DNA from 2 places in the Ferrimonas gelatinilytica genome. Region 2 is predicted to be linked to the other one. Evidence: predicted binding sites of a transcription regulator. Region 2 holds the regulator's gene; the other holds the start of a gene.
The links. The regulator ArgR, encoded in region 2, controls arginine synthesis, uptake and breakdown. The targets are predictions, from matches to a motif close to ANTGAATANNTATTCANT.

Region 1: a site for ArgR is predicted at 5,866-5,883, ahead of ABD997_RS01335 (YjiH family protein). Genes of this name have one in related genera too.

What each region holds. Positions count from the first base shown of each region.
Region 1 is NZ_BAABLF010000002.1:43,521-50,742, forward strand. Features, by position in the region: gene crp (cAMP-activated global transcriptional regulator CRP) at 1-504, opposite strand, end outside; gene ABD997_RS01310 (phosphoribulokinase) at 678-1,586, opposite strand; gene ABD997_RS01315 (YheU family protein) at 1,639-1,890, opposite strand; gene ABD997_RS01320 (DUF3187 family protein) at 2,013-2,972, opposite strand; gene ABD997_RS01325 (hydrolase) at 3,020-3,970, opposite strand; gene ABD997_RS01330 (M14 family metallopeptidase) at 4,770-5,696, shown strand; gene ABD997_RS01335 (YjiH family protein) at 5,898-7,222, shown strand, end outside.
Region 2 is NZ_BAABLF010000007.1:63,133-70,354, forward strand. Features, by position in the region: gene ABD997_RS06980 (aminotransferase class V-fold PLP-dependent enzyme) at 1-1,192, shown strand, start outside; gene ABD997_RS06985 (transporter substrate-binding domain-containing protein) at 1,234-2,148, shown strand; gene ABD997_RS06990 (putative bifunctional diguanylate cyclase/phosphodiesterase) at 2,152-4,482, shown strand; gene ABD997_RS06995 (YqfO family protein) at 4,505-4,828, opposite strand; gene ABD997_RS07000 (hypothetical protein) at 4,859-5,383, opposite strand; gene argR (transcriptional regulator ArgR) at 5,461-5,931, opposite strand; gene mdh (malate dehydrogenase) at 6,188-7,126, shown strand.

The sequences.
Region 1 (7,222 bases), on a different contig from region 2:
CTTGATCTGCATCCCATCGGGATGGGTCATCGCATCCGGCTGGCGCGCCAGATTCAAGAGAGTCTGCGCGATTCGGCCTGCCACATCCAGGAAGGCGAGATCACCTACCTTCTGCGAGGTATCCTGCAGGCGATGGGCCATCTGTGCTGACAACTTCATCAGGATATCGGGGTTCACCTGGATCAGCTGACGGAACTTCTTGTAGGAGATCTCGGCGATCTCGCAGGGCGACTTTGCCCGTACCCAGGCGGTCCGCTCGGGCTGATCCTCGAACAAGCCCAACTCACCGATGAAATCGCCCTGATTGAGGTAGGAGAGGATCATCTCCTTGCCCTCTTCATCTTTGATTAGCACCGCAACGGAGCCCTTAACGATGTAGTACAGCGTGTCGGACTCTTCACCGGCATGGATCAGAGTGCTTTTGGCCGGGTACTTATGGATATGACAGTGGGACAGGAACCACTCCAAAGTCGGATCGGGCTTCGGCTTGCCAATCAACGCCATAGTCTTTATTCCCTTCAGTAGGATAAATCGCTTGAAACTTAATTCAGAATTCTAGGAGCAAATGTTAATAGCGTAAAGTGAGCAACACTTTGACGCCGATCCAACTTTTACGAAGAAGATCGTCGCCCGGCGCACATTTTTTTCCGAAATGCTTCATCCCATCAGCAACTGCGTTAACGGCCGGTTTGCAGTTTCTTCGCCTGCTCCGCCAACAGGCACTGCTGGCGTGTCTCCTTAATTTTGCGAATAAGCGGCGTCAGAATGAGTTCCATCGCCAGAGCCATCTTTCCACCAGGAACGACTAACGTATTGATACGTGACATAAAGCTTCCCTCGATCATACGTAGGTAATAGGGGAAGTTGGCGTCTTCGATGCCCCGAAAGCGGATCACCACGAAACTCTCATCCAGGGACGGGATATCTTTGGCGGAAAAGGGGTTGGAGGTATCGACCGTTGGCACCCGCTGAAAATTGATATGGGTGCGGGAAAACTGAGGCGTCATGTGAGCAACGTAGTCATCCATGGAGCGGACAATGGAGTCCATCACCTTTTCCCGACTGTGACCCCGCTCGCTGGTGTCACGGATGATCTTCTGGATCCACTCCAGATTGACGATGGGCACCATGCCGATCAAAAGGTCGGCGTGTTGTGCCACGTCCACCTCGTCCGTGACCACCGCACCATGAAGCCCCTCGTAGTAGAGCAGTTCACTGTCCGCAGTGAGTGGCTGAAAGGGGGTAAAGGTACCGGGCATCTGGTTGAAGGGGACGGCTTCATCAAAGGTGTGGAGATAGCGTCGGATCTGCCCCGCCCCAGTTTCGCCATATTCGGCAAAGAAGCGTTCCAGCGCCTCGAAGTCATTCGCCTCGGGGCCGAAGTAGCTGATCGCCCTGCCCTCCTCCCTGGCCTTGCGGATCGCCAGCTCCATCTCTCCCCGGGTGTAACGGTGGAAGCTGTCTCCCTCCACCAGGGCCGCACTGATCCCCAGCTGGCGAAAAATATGCTTAAACGCCTTGGTCGTGGTGGTGGTACCCGCACCGGAGGAGCCGGTCACGGCAATAATGGGGTGCTTTGCCGACATAGATGATTCAATCCTTGGTAAACATACTGTGGTTAGGGGAGAGGAACGAGGGTCAATTTTCCAGCGCTGCGGCCACCTCATCGGCCCGGCGGATCGCCACGCTCTCCTCCTGCTCAGAAAATTCCACCACCAACTCGCCGAGCCTCAGCGCATGATGCGCCCTGGCCGCCGAGTCGGCGAGACGCTCTGGGGTGAGCTCATCAAAGCCCTCGTCCCCCACCTGACCGAGCAGGTACTCACGGATCAGGTTCTCCAGGGTTTCCGGCGGCAGAGCCTCTTTCAGGGTGGCGTAGTCGATCAGCATGGGCGATCCGATTAGGGAGTAGCCGTTCATTGTCGCCCCCGCTGCCCACCCCGTCAATTCTGGGCGTTCAATGCCTTGCCACAAAGCCCCTCCCGTAGGTGACAATGTCGGTTTCTGTTGGGTTAAAACAGGTAACGCAGCGCAGTCTGAAAGGCGACATCCGCACTGTTATCCGCATGCACGCTGTTTTGCAGTACGCCCAGTTGCCAGCACAGGCGCTGGTATCGAAAGCGGTAGGCCAGGGCGATCTCGTGGGTAGATTTGGACAGCTCGGCGGCCCGTTTCAGCCCCCCCTGGCTGACCAGGTACTGCAGCTCCATGCTGTGCCTGGGGTGCCACTGAAATCGGTACCCCAACGCCAGGTGCCACTGGTAGGGGCGGACCGGTGCCGCCAGGACCCGCTGCGCACCGCTGTGACTCAGTGCCGCCATGGCATTAAAGCGGTGCCGTTGAGTGTGGTACCCGTAATCCCACTGCAGTGCCTGGTCCCAGCGCCCTCCCCCTCGCCATAGGGTTGGCCCCTGATGGTATTGAACCGTGACGCGGCTGCTCATCTGGTGCCGCTCTCGCTGCCACCACCGAAAGCCAACGCCCAGCTCGGTTTGCCGACTCAGCGTCCGGGAAGAAAAATCGTCCTGGGCCAGGCCGTACTCTGGGAAGCGGGACATAAAACGGTGCTTGGGAACCTGATCTCGACCGTTCTGGCCGATGCCAAAGAGGTCGTGGAATGTGAGGGAAAGTTGATCCAGGTGAGCATCATCGCTGCGCCCAAGGGTATGGCCGAGTGACAGCTGCCAACGCTCGTTGGGGCTGAATTCGAGGAGCAGGCCGTAATCCATCCGGTAGTAGTCCAGCTCATACGTCTCGTTAAGCGCGTAGATACTGGCGCCCTGGACCAGGACGGAGAGTGACCATCCCGAATCATAACTCGTCGCCGCTGGGACAGGACTCAGCCTTAGGCTTTTGGCTGGCGCCGGGGAGCGCATCGCCAAAGGGGCATCCTCGAAATAGGTGGCGTGTGCTGAGGGCTCGCACCCCAACCACATCAGGAGAGCGATCCCGCTTCGATACCATGGGCTCATAAACCCCTCGAGTAGCGGATCGGATCTCTCAGTCTAGATTAAAAACCTTAAGTCGCAGCGAGGTAGCCGAGAATACGCCGCTCCAGATAATACCGTGGCGACCAGGGCCAACCCCCTTCGATAAAACCGACGTGGCCCCCGTTAGGACAGAGCTCCAACTCCACCGATGGACTCAGCTCATCGGGAGCCGGGATCACCGCTTCAGTCATGAAAGGGTCATCCACCGCATGGAGCAGCAGGGTCGGCACGGCGATATGGGCCAAGAAAGCCTTACCGCTGGCTTGTTGATAGTAATCCTCGGCACCGGAAAAACCGTTGAGCGGTGCCGTGACTCGGTCATCAAACTGGTAAAAGGTCTTAAGCCGGCTCAGTTCCTGCTCAGTCAGGGGTAACTGATCCAACTTATCCCGGGTCTTCTGCTGCAACCGACCGATCAGATGCGTCTGATAGACGCGTGAGAACCCCCTCTCCATGCGCCGCGCACAGGCTGCCAAATCCAGAGGCGCCGACACCACGACGGCCCGTTCGACCCTGGCATACTCTCGCTGCTCGCCCAGGTACTTCACCAGTTGGTTTCCCCCCAGCGAATAGCCCACCACCCAGAGAGGGCTCTCTGGATACTGTCGTTTAAGCTCCGTGATCACCGCCATCAGGTCATCACTGGCGCCACTGTGGTAACTGCGAGTCAACCGGTTGGGCTCACCTGAGCAGGAGCGTTGATGCATCGCCACCGCAGCCAGAGATTGGTTTTCCGCATCGCTGAGCAAGCGACGCATGTAGTGGGAATCGGCGCTGCCTTCCAGGCCGTGCACCAGCAACAAAAGGGGCGCGTTGTGGTCGGGCCGGCGCTGCCAATCCAGATCGATAAAATCCCCGTCTGTCAGCTCCAACCGCTGCCGGTTCAATGCCTGGGGATGGGAGGGCTTAGTGAGCACCGGCCAGATGGTTTGAAGGTGTGCGTTGCGCCACCAGCGCGATGGTCGAAATCCGGGTTTGATGGTCATAACAGCCGCTCGGGAGTCGGAATGCAATCTCAAGCGACTCACTTTACCCGCACCTCCCTGCTCTTGCCACTGGCACAGCCGATGAATATCGGCGCTGGTATTAGCATTTGAAAACTCGGAGCAAGAGGGGCCAGGAGGGACAGAGTTTACAGAGCCGCCACAATCTTTGTCAGGCAGGATATTCGAGGCAAAAAAATGCCCACAACAACAGGTTGCGGGCCGGTTTTTTTGGGTCTCATCTCAACGGCGCTAGCGGTTGATAAGACCAATTTTTGCAGGGAGGATGATGAGTCCGTAAGAGTAGACGCCTCGAAAAATAAAAAGTTCACCGGTCCGAGGAAAATTTTCACAGGCTATCCGGTGGACAGATAAGCGTCGGCATCACCGCTGGGTGCCTGGCTGGCAAAAGATCGCCGCTCACCGGGCCAACATGCTTGCTGGAGCCAAGGTTCGTCACGGCATAAGGGAGAAGTTCGAAACAAAAAAAAGCCCACAGTGACAGGCTGTGGGCGGGTTCTTGAGTCTCATCTCAACGGCGCTAGCGGTTGATAAGACCAATCTTTTTGCAGGGAGGATGATGAGTCCGTAATAGTAGACGCCCCGCGGGGGGAAAAGTTCGCGTCCCGTTGAAGGGGAGCAAAATAAAAAATGCATCACCCTGTTTTTAATAGTAAAAATTTTTGAAAAAATTATCGCCGTCTCGTCCAGAAGCCTGGCGTATGCGACACGACTGGCCTTTCATTGGCAGAATGAGGGCGCTACCCTAGCGGCGCAGCCTAATAAAGGAGTCATTATGAATCGCACATTGGAGCGTTACCCCATCGGCACACCAGGCCAACCTTGGGGCGATGCAGAACGAGCACAGTGGAGAGCACAGGCACAGATCCAGCGCAGTTACGCCGAGGAGGTGCTCACCAAGATCACCGCACTGGGCGACCGCTTTGACCTCTGCCAATATGGCGCACTCTCCTACGATCCTGATCGCTACCCTCTCTATGCCCTGCAAAGCCGCGACTGGCACCCTGACCGCCCCAAAGTGCTGATCACCGGTGGTGTTCACGGCTATGAAACCAGTGGCGTCCAGGGGGCCCTGGCGTTTATGGACCAAGTCGCCGAACGCTACGAGGACCAGATCGATCTGCTGGCTCTGCCCTGCATCAGTCCCTGGGGCTACGAAACGATTAACCGATGGAATCCCCTCTGTGTCGATCCCAATCGCAGCTTCATGGAGAACAGTCCCTCGGAGGAAGCCGCCGCAGCCATGGCCTATGTTGCGTCTCAAGGCGTGAATTTCCTTGCCCATCTGGACCTGCACGAAACTACCGACAGCGATAAAACCGAATTTCGGCCAGCCCTGATGGCTCGGGATGGCAAACCCTTCGATGCCGCCAGCGAGCATATACCCGACGGGTTCTACACCGTAGATGACAGTGATCGGGCTCAGCCCGCGTTTCAGCGCGCCATCATCGAAGCGGTCAGTGCTGTCACCCACATCGCCCCGGCAGACGAGAAGGGCGAGATCATCGGCGCGCCGGTGCAGCAAGAGGGGGTGATCCACTACCCGAAGAAGCAGCTGTTTCTCTGCGGCGGCATGACCGATGCCCCCTACGTCACCACCACCGAGGTTTACCCCGACAGCCCCAATGCCTCCCCGGCGCAATGCAATGCTGCCCAGGTCGCCGCCGTGGTGGGTGCCCTGGACTTCCTGCTGGCACGCTGAGCCGACGCGTTTCATGCGGGGCTCATCGGCTTACGATGAGCCCACCCAGCTGCTCACCTTTCCTCACCAACGCATACTTATACAAAAATACTGCATCGGAAAGCACCGAGTGCTTGACCGCCAACTCCTGCCTGTTATTATCCAGCCAAATCATTTGATATTCACTTTATAAGAATAAAAATTCATCGAGGACGTTGTACGATGACAGAACAGATCCTAGCTCCCGCGCCGCCCAAGGGGCTGAATACGACCCGGAACATCCTGCTGTTTGCCATCCCCTCCCTGCTGGGGCTGATCTTCTTCCTGGCACCTCTGACAGTCGATGGCCAGTTCACCTTTCCCCTGGCCCTGATGGCTAAGGGCCTTAAGGGGCTTCTGGGGGACGCCATCCTGCCGACGGTGACCTCCGTCATCTGTGCCACCGCGCTGATCTCCTGCCTGGCCACCCTGATCCAGCCGAAGTGGGTTTCAGGCTCAGCGCTGATGACCCGCCTGTTCGTGGTCACCAAGCCATGGTTGCTGATCCGGATTTTTGGGGCGGTCTTTACCCTGATGGCCCTCAACCAATGGGGCCCGGAGATCATCTGGAGCGGAGATACCGGTGGTCTAGTACTGAACGACCTTTTGCCGTCGCTCTTTGTCACCTTCTTCTTCGCCGGCCTGCTGCTGCCTCTGCTTCTGAACTTTGGCCTGCTTGAACTGCTTGGCACCCTCTTGAGCAAAGTGATGCGGCCCCTGTTCAGACTCCCGGGTCGCTCCGCTATCGACTGCCTCTCCTCCTGGCTCGGCGATGGCACCGTCGGGATCATGCTGACCTCCCAACAGTACGAAGAGAAAAAGTACACCGAGCGGGAGGCGGCTGTCGTTGCGACCATGTTCTCCATCGTCGGGATCTCCTTCTCACTGGTCGTACTGACCCAGGTGGGGCTGGAGAACTACTTCGTGCCCTTCTATGGCGCCATCTGTCTGTCCGGTGTGGTCGCCGCCATGGTGCTCCAGCATCTGCCGCCACTCTCCTACAAGAAAGACCGCTACATCGATGGCAGCACCCCCAACCGGGACGATGAGCTGGTGCCGGCAGGTATGTCCGCCAGTCAATATGGCTTCCAGCTGGCGCTGCAGCGGGTCAATAAGATCGACAACCTGGGCGGTGTCGCCAAGCAGGGGCTGCATAATGCTCTGGACATGGTTATCGGGATCCTGCCGGTCGTCATGGCGGTCGGTACCATCGGCCTGGTCATTGCCGAAGCCACGCCACTGTTCAGCTGGCTTGGTGCCCCCTTCGTCCCCGTTCTAGAGCTACTCCAGGTTCCCCTGGCGGATCAGGCGGCACAGGCAGTGATGGTGGGCTTTACCGATATGTATGTCCCCTCCATCCTGGTGACCGGGCTGGAAAGTGAGATGACCCGCTTCATCATCGCGGCCCTGTCCGTAACCCAGCTGATCTTCATGTCAGAGACCGGCTCCGTTATCCTGAGTTCCAAGCTGCCGTTGAACATCTTTGAACTGATGGCGATCTTTATCCT
Region 2 (7,222 bases):
CATGAATATAGGGACAACCGGCTCCATGCCGCGCCATGTGCTGGCGCAGTTTGAGGCCAACAACGCCATTGTTGCCCGGGACCCCTGGGCCATGGGCCATAAGTTCGGTGGCTTCTCCAAGATGGGCGATATGATCGAGGAGGTGGCGCCCGGCTTTGGTGCTGATTCTCATGAGATCGTGTTCAGCCGCAACACCACCGATGGCCTCTGCACCATCCTGGGTGGACTTCAGTTCCAGGCCGGGGACGTGGTCCTCACCACCCACCACGAGCACATGGGGCTGAAATCCCCGCTGGATGTGGCGCGTCGCCGCTATGGCATCGAAGTGGTGGAGCTGGAGATCCCCGTGGACACCGGTAACAACAGTGTCACCGAAGAGGATTTTGTCCGGGTCTTTGCGGATGCAGTGGCCCTTTACGGCAGCCGGGTGCGCCTGATCACCTTCTCCCACATCCCCTATGTCACAGGGACAGTCCTGCCGGCCAAGCGGATCTGCCGGGAGGTGGCGGTGCCGAACGGGATCCCAACCCTGGTGGACGGCGCCCACACCATAGGGATGCTGAACCTGGATTTTCATGACATCGATTGTGACTTCTACGCCGGTTCCGGGCACAAGTGGCAGTGTGGTCCGGGCGCCACCGGGATCCTCTATGTCCGCAACGAGGCCGAGCGGCTGAAAACGTTTTGGTGGGACCGTCCCGACCCGCTTCTGCTGGTCAATAGCTCCCGCTCCGAAAGTGAAAGCCTGCCTCTGAACCAGCGACTTCAGTACATCGGTCAGGATCACATCCCCAGCAAGCGTGCCCTGGCCGACGCCTGTCTGATGTGGGACAGTATCGGCCGTGATCGCATTGAGGCGCGCGTCAGCGACTTGGGGCTGCGCTGTAAGCAGCGTCTTGCGGCAGCGTTCCCAGGTGCCAGTATCTTCTCGCCCATGACAGCCGAGCTGAACGCTGGCATCACCACCATCAACCCCTTTGATGATGTGACCGATGGGGCGCTGCTGACCCGCTTCCGGGATCGCCTGCGCGAGGAGTACGGATACACCATCCGCACCACCAGCTTTGCCCTGAACAAAGGGGATGCGGTAATGACGCAGGCTCTGCGGATCTCGACCCACCTGTTCCACGACGAGCAGGACGTGGATGGTCTGGTGGATGCAATGTCCCAACTGTATATGGATATGGCGTAAGCAGCGGGGTCCCGAGGGGCCCCTTTTTCTTGGTATTTTTTATGTTTCGAGCAGTCTCGTTTCTTTGGTTGTTGGGCGCCTGGACCCTGCTGGGCGCGGCGCCGGCATGGGCCAAAGATCTTGAGGAGATCAAAGAGGCCGGGGTGTTGCGCCATATCGGCATCCCCTACGCCCACTTCGTCGCCAGTTACCGTTCGCTCGATGGTGAACAGGCCCAAGGGTTTGACGTGGAGTTGATCCAGGCGTTTGCCCGTCATCTCGGCGTGGAGTATCGCTACGTTCCCGCGAGTTGGCGCACGGCGGTTGGCCAGTTAACCGGTCGTCATGCCGTTTATGCGGAGGGTGAAGTGGTGCTTGGGGAGGCCCAGGCGGTAGAGGGCGATCTTGTGGCCAGCGGCGTCACGCTGCTGCCCTGGCGTGAGTCCCTGGTGGACTTCTCCGACCCCTACTTTCCCTCGGCGGTGTGGTTGGTGGCCCGCAGCGATTCCTCAATGCAGCCCATCGTGCCCAGTGGCGATGTAAAAGCGGATATCGAGGCGGTAAAAAAGCTGATGGCTCAGCGAACCGTACTGGCGATGCGCAACTCCTGCCTGGATCCCAGCCTCTACCAGTTGGAGCTGACCGACGCCGAGGTGGTCCTTCCCAAACAGGAGCGCCAGCTCAACGAGATGGTGCCCGCCATCCTGAACAAGGATGCGGAAAGCACCCTACTGGATGTTCCGGACATCGTTATCGCGTTGGAAAAGTGGCCGGGGCAGATCAAGGTGGTCGGCCCGGTCTCTGAAGTCCAGGAGATGGGGGTGGTGTTTCGCCGGGAATCGCCGCAGCTACGCGAGGCGTTTAACGAGTTCCTGGCGCAGATCCGGGCCGACGGCACCTACATGGCGCTGGTGAACAAGCACTTTCCCAGCATGCCGTACTTTTTCCCCGATTTTTTTGATCCCCCGCAGCCCTGAACCATGGCCAGATGTAAGTGGCTCCACCCCCACAGCCTCGCCTTCATTCTTGCCGGCGCGGTGTTGATCGCCTACCTGCTCCTGCTGCTTCTGGTGGCCCGGGAGGGGCAGAGTCAGCTGAGTGAATACCAGGACAATGAGCTGACGCTGAGGGTTTCCAACTATGCGCGGGAGATGAACTATTTCCTCTCCAACAGCCAGGCCCGGCTCAAGGCGCTGACGGAAGACAGTGTGGTCCACACCTACTTTGACAACCGGGCGTTGGGGATGTCGATGACGTACGGTCTGGGGGCCAGCAAGTATCAGATGGCGCAGCTGTTGCGACAGAACCAGCAGCGCTTTGAAAAGGAGGGCAAGCCGGTTTTTGAACGCCTGGTGATGATGGATTTCCGCGCCCGTGTCCTGGCGGACACCGATCCGGCCGGCGCGATACTGGAGGAGCTGCCACTCTCGGCGATGTACCACGCGGGGGAGCGTCATCGGATCATCGCCCGCCGCGATGGCGGTAAGCTGGTTCTGCTTCAGTTGGCCACGGTATTTCGTCATGACCAACCCCAGGCGATCCTGGTGGCCAAGCTGAACCGGGCACAGATCACCCAGGTGTTGTCCAGCCAGGAGCAACCGGAGCAAGCCAGTCGACTCCAATTGAAGACGCCGGAAGGGGCCCTCCTAGCCTGGGATGCCTTTTCCTCTTCACGGGCCTTTGATGACCCCCGCAACATCGCCCATACCCTGCCTCTTGCGGTGCCCGGCTTCGCTATCCAGGGCTGGTTCCTGCCCCTGGCCAACCAGGATTTCTTTACCTCGAGCTGGTTCGTGGCAGCCCTCTCGTTGTTGGCTTTTCCCGTGGTGTTGGGTTTCTTCTTCATGCTGCGGATGAACAGCCGAAACCTGGTGTTGCAGACCAAGGTGGGACTGGCGGCACGACAGCAGCGCAGTCTGGCGGATAAAAATCAGCAGCTACTGCAGGAGGTGGAGAAACGCCAAAGGTCAGAGAAGTTGCTGGCCTACCAGGCCAGTCACGATACCCTGACCGGCCTGCCCAATCGCAAAGCGGGCCAGGAAGCGCTGGCGCAGTGGGTGGCCAAAGCCCAGGCGGCGGGGCAGGGGGAGCAGGTGCTGCTGATGTTCATTGACCTGGATAACTTCAAGCACATCAATGACAGTCAGGGACACCATTACGGCGACCAACTGCTGGTGCAGAGTGCACGGCGCCTGGGAGAGGGGGCCGATGGTCAGGGCATGGTGGCCCGGTTCGGCGGTGATGAGTTCCTGGTGATCCAGGGGCAGTTGGCGGATAGGGATGTGGCCAGGGCACAGGCGGCGCGGATCCTGCGTCTTTTCGAAGCGCCCTTTGACCTGGAGGGGGGGCGGGTGTACGCCTCTGTCAGCATCGGCATGGCCCTCTATCCGGAGGACGGTGTCGAGGGCAATACCCTGATCCAAAGAGCGGACGCCGCGCTTTACCGGGCGAAGGAGCAGGGGCGCAACGGGTTCAGTTTCTATGATGCCAGCATGGATCACTTCGCCCAGCGGCAAGTGCTGCTAGACAGTAAGCTGCGCCAGGCGCTGGAGGAACGGCAACTTTCGGTGAACTACCAGCCAATCCTGGCACTCAACACGGGACGGATCGTTGGGGCGGAGGCCCTGGTGCGATGGAGAGACCCGGAACTGGGCTGGATCTCGCCGGCGGAGTTTATCCCCCTGGCGGAGCGCAACGGCCTGATCCATAAACTGGGTGATCAGGTACTGGCCCAGGCCTGCAGCCAGGCCGCTCGCTGGCAGGCGCTGTCGCCGCTGCAGATCGCGGTCAATGTTTCCAGCATCCAGTTTCGCCATGGTGAGGCGCTTTGCCAGCGGGTACTGGAAACACTGGACCGCACCGGCTTGCCGGCCAAGTGCCTGACCATTGAGGTGACCGAAAGCCTGCTGCTGGACAACCACAAGGATCTGAGCGCGACGCTGCAACCTTGGGTGGCCCACGGAGTGGGTCTGGCCATAGATGACTTCGGTACCGGGTACTCAGCACTGGGCTACCTGCAGCGGTTCCCCTTCAGTAAGCTCAAGATCGACAAAGTGTTCCTGAACAAGCTGGATACCAGTGCGCCCGACCGGAGTCTGGTTGAAGCGATCCTGGCGATGGCCAGGGCGCTGGGGCTTGAGGTGGTGGCGGAGGGGATAGAGCACGACTGGCAGGCGCAGTTCCTGCGTCAACGGGGGTGTCATTTTGGTCAGGGCTACCTCTACAGTCCCGCTGTGACTGCCGAAGAGTTTGAGCGCCTGTTGCACCAGGAGAGCCAGCACCAGCCGAGAAAGGCACTGGCTGTGGGTTGAGGGACCCGTAATGGGAAGAGTCTTACAGCTCTACGGTCAGGATCTGGTAGGCAGGGGTTTCATAAGGGTGGGCCGCTTTGAGCGCCCCTACAATCGCAGACTGCTTCGCGGCCTCGAACACCAACTCCACCTTGCTCTCTGACAGGCGGTGCAGCGTGCCAACCTCGCCCACGTGGGGCCGGCTCTGGGGCAGGGGACGAAACTGCCCCGTTCCCTCGCTGAACCAACAACACTGGTCGTAGTGGCCAACTTGCCCGGCTCCGGCGGCGAACAGGGCGGCCAGTACGCGCTCCCTATCCTCACTGGGGACGTAAAACTCCAATTTTTTTAACCGGATGACGCTCATGTGGGTTACTCCGGGCGAAAGCGAATCGGCTCAGGCCTGTTTGCGGGTTTGCTCCAGCCACTGCTGGCGCTGAGCTTGCAGGCTTTTCAGGCCCTTCTCTGCCTGCTTGTTGTTCCCACGTAGGCGCCAGTAGGCGTAGCCCCCAAGTTGAAATGCCTGGCCCAGCAGGGCTTCGTAGAGCGCCCACCCATCGATCTTTTCCGATCCGGCTTCGAGGATGGTGCCGAGATCCGTCATCAGGGCATCGGTGTCGCGCTGCTGTTGTGTGCGGATGGGCGTGAGATCCTGCTGTGAGCGGGTGTTGGCCAGAAACCCCTGGCCGAAGGCGTCCCGGAGCCCTTGATGCAGGGAGTCACGCAGGGATTGGCGCTGCAGAAGTTCAGGGCTCAAATGCGGATAGGAGTCACGACGTGTCGCCAGGATCTCGGCCAGCGCCTGTTTGGCGTTGGCGTTGTCCTGCTCCAGCTGACGGCGGTGTTTACGGGCCAGGTAGGCCACGTAGGCCAGGAGGACGCCGGCGAAGCAGAGAAAAACAAGGAGTACGGTTTGATTCATAACGGGATGATAAGCAACGCATGGATGCCACCGAGTATACCTCGGTGGCTTAAGCTTGGCGCCGCCTATCGTGCGACTCAGTCGGCGTAATTGAACAGCTCCTTGACCATGGCCAGGGTCTCACCCAGGTTATCGGTCGCAGAGGGGGCGATAAAGATGGTGTCGTCGCCGGCGATGGTCCCCAGGATCCCTTCCGCCTTGCCCATGGAGTCAAGCAGGCGTGCGATCAGCTGGGCGGCCCCGGGACTGGTTCGAACGACGATCATGGAGCCGTTGTGGTCCACGTCCAGCACCAGGTTGCGTAGCTGGGCATTGGCGGTGGGTACCCCGAGTTCGGCAGGGAGGCAGTACACCATCTCCTGCTTGGCATTTCGAGTTCGCACTGCACCAAATTTGCTGAGCATGCGGGAGACCTTCGACTGGTTGATGCTGGAAAAGCCTGCCGCCTGGAGCGCGGTGACGATCTCCCCCTGGGAGCCAAAGCGTTCCTCTTTGAGTAACGACTTGAAGGCGCGGACCAGTTCTTCTTGTTGACTGCTGTTTCTCATCAATTAATTCAAACACTGCATCACGGATGATGGCGCCAACTTTGTATAGAACGCGCTTAAAAAGCAAGTGTGATTCACATTTTAAGCATAAAAATTCAGCCCATGAGGTGGTGATTTATCTGTCCAGGCGGTTGGGGCTGGTGGGTCGGGGCGGCACCACCGGTAGCGTTGCCATCAGCAGCGGGTTTGGTTATTGTGGGCGCGAATTTGTCGCCGTGACTAAGCTCACGCGTTCAGGGAAAGTTGGAGATAAATCATGAAAGTTGCAGTTCTTGGCGCCGCTGGCGGGATCGGCCAGGCCTTGGCCCTGTTGTTGAAGCTCAACCTGCCTGCAGGCAGCAAGCTGGCCTTGTATGACATTGCGCCAGTCACTCCGGGGGTGGCCGCAGACATCAGCCATATCCCGACCGCAGTCGAAGCCGTGGGTTTTGCCGGCGATGACCCGACCCCAGCCCTCGAAGGTGCCGATCTGGTGCTGATCTCTGCCGGTGTGGCGCGTAAGCCGGGGATGGATCGGGCGGACCTGTTCAATGTGAATGCGGGCATTATCCGTAACCTGGTGGGCAAAGTGGCCGAGGCGGCCCCCACCGCCTGTATCGGTGTGATCACCAACCCGGTCAACACCACGGTCGCGATCGCTGCGGAAGTCCTGAAAAACGCCGGTGTTTACGACAAGAGCAAACTGTTCGGCGTCACGACCCTGGATGTGATCCGGTCCGAAACCTTCATCGCCGAGGCCAAAGGCCTGGATCCGGCTCAGGTGAAGATCAATGTGATCGGTGGCCACAGTGGTGTCACCATTCTGCCTCTGCTGTCTCAGGTGGAAGGCGTGACGTTCAGCGACGATGAGATCGCAGCTCTGACCCACCGCATCCAGAACGCGGGTACCGAAGTGGTAGAAGCCAAAGCGGGTGCCGGTTCTGCGACCCTCTCCATGGCTCAGGCGGCATGTCGCTTTGGCCTCTCCGTGGTTCGCGGCCTGCAGGGTGAAGAGAACGTCATCGAGTGCGCCTACGTCGAGGGTGACGGTGAGCACGCCCGTTTCTTCGCTCAGCCGGTCCGTCTGGGTAAGAATGGCGTTGAGCAGATCCTGCCTTACGGCGACCTGAGCGATTTCGAGAAGGGAGCCCTGGATGGCATGTTGGAAACCCTCACCGGTGACATTGCGAAGGGTGAGAGTTTCGTTAACGGCTAATGCCGGATACCGTTAAAAAAGCGCCCATCGGGGCGCTTTTTTTATGCGTTGAGAGCGCCCAAGCTGGGCTTGTTAATACAGCCAGGCTGTACTGAC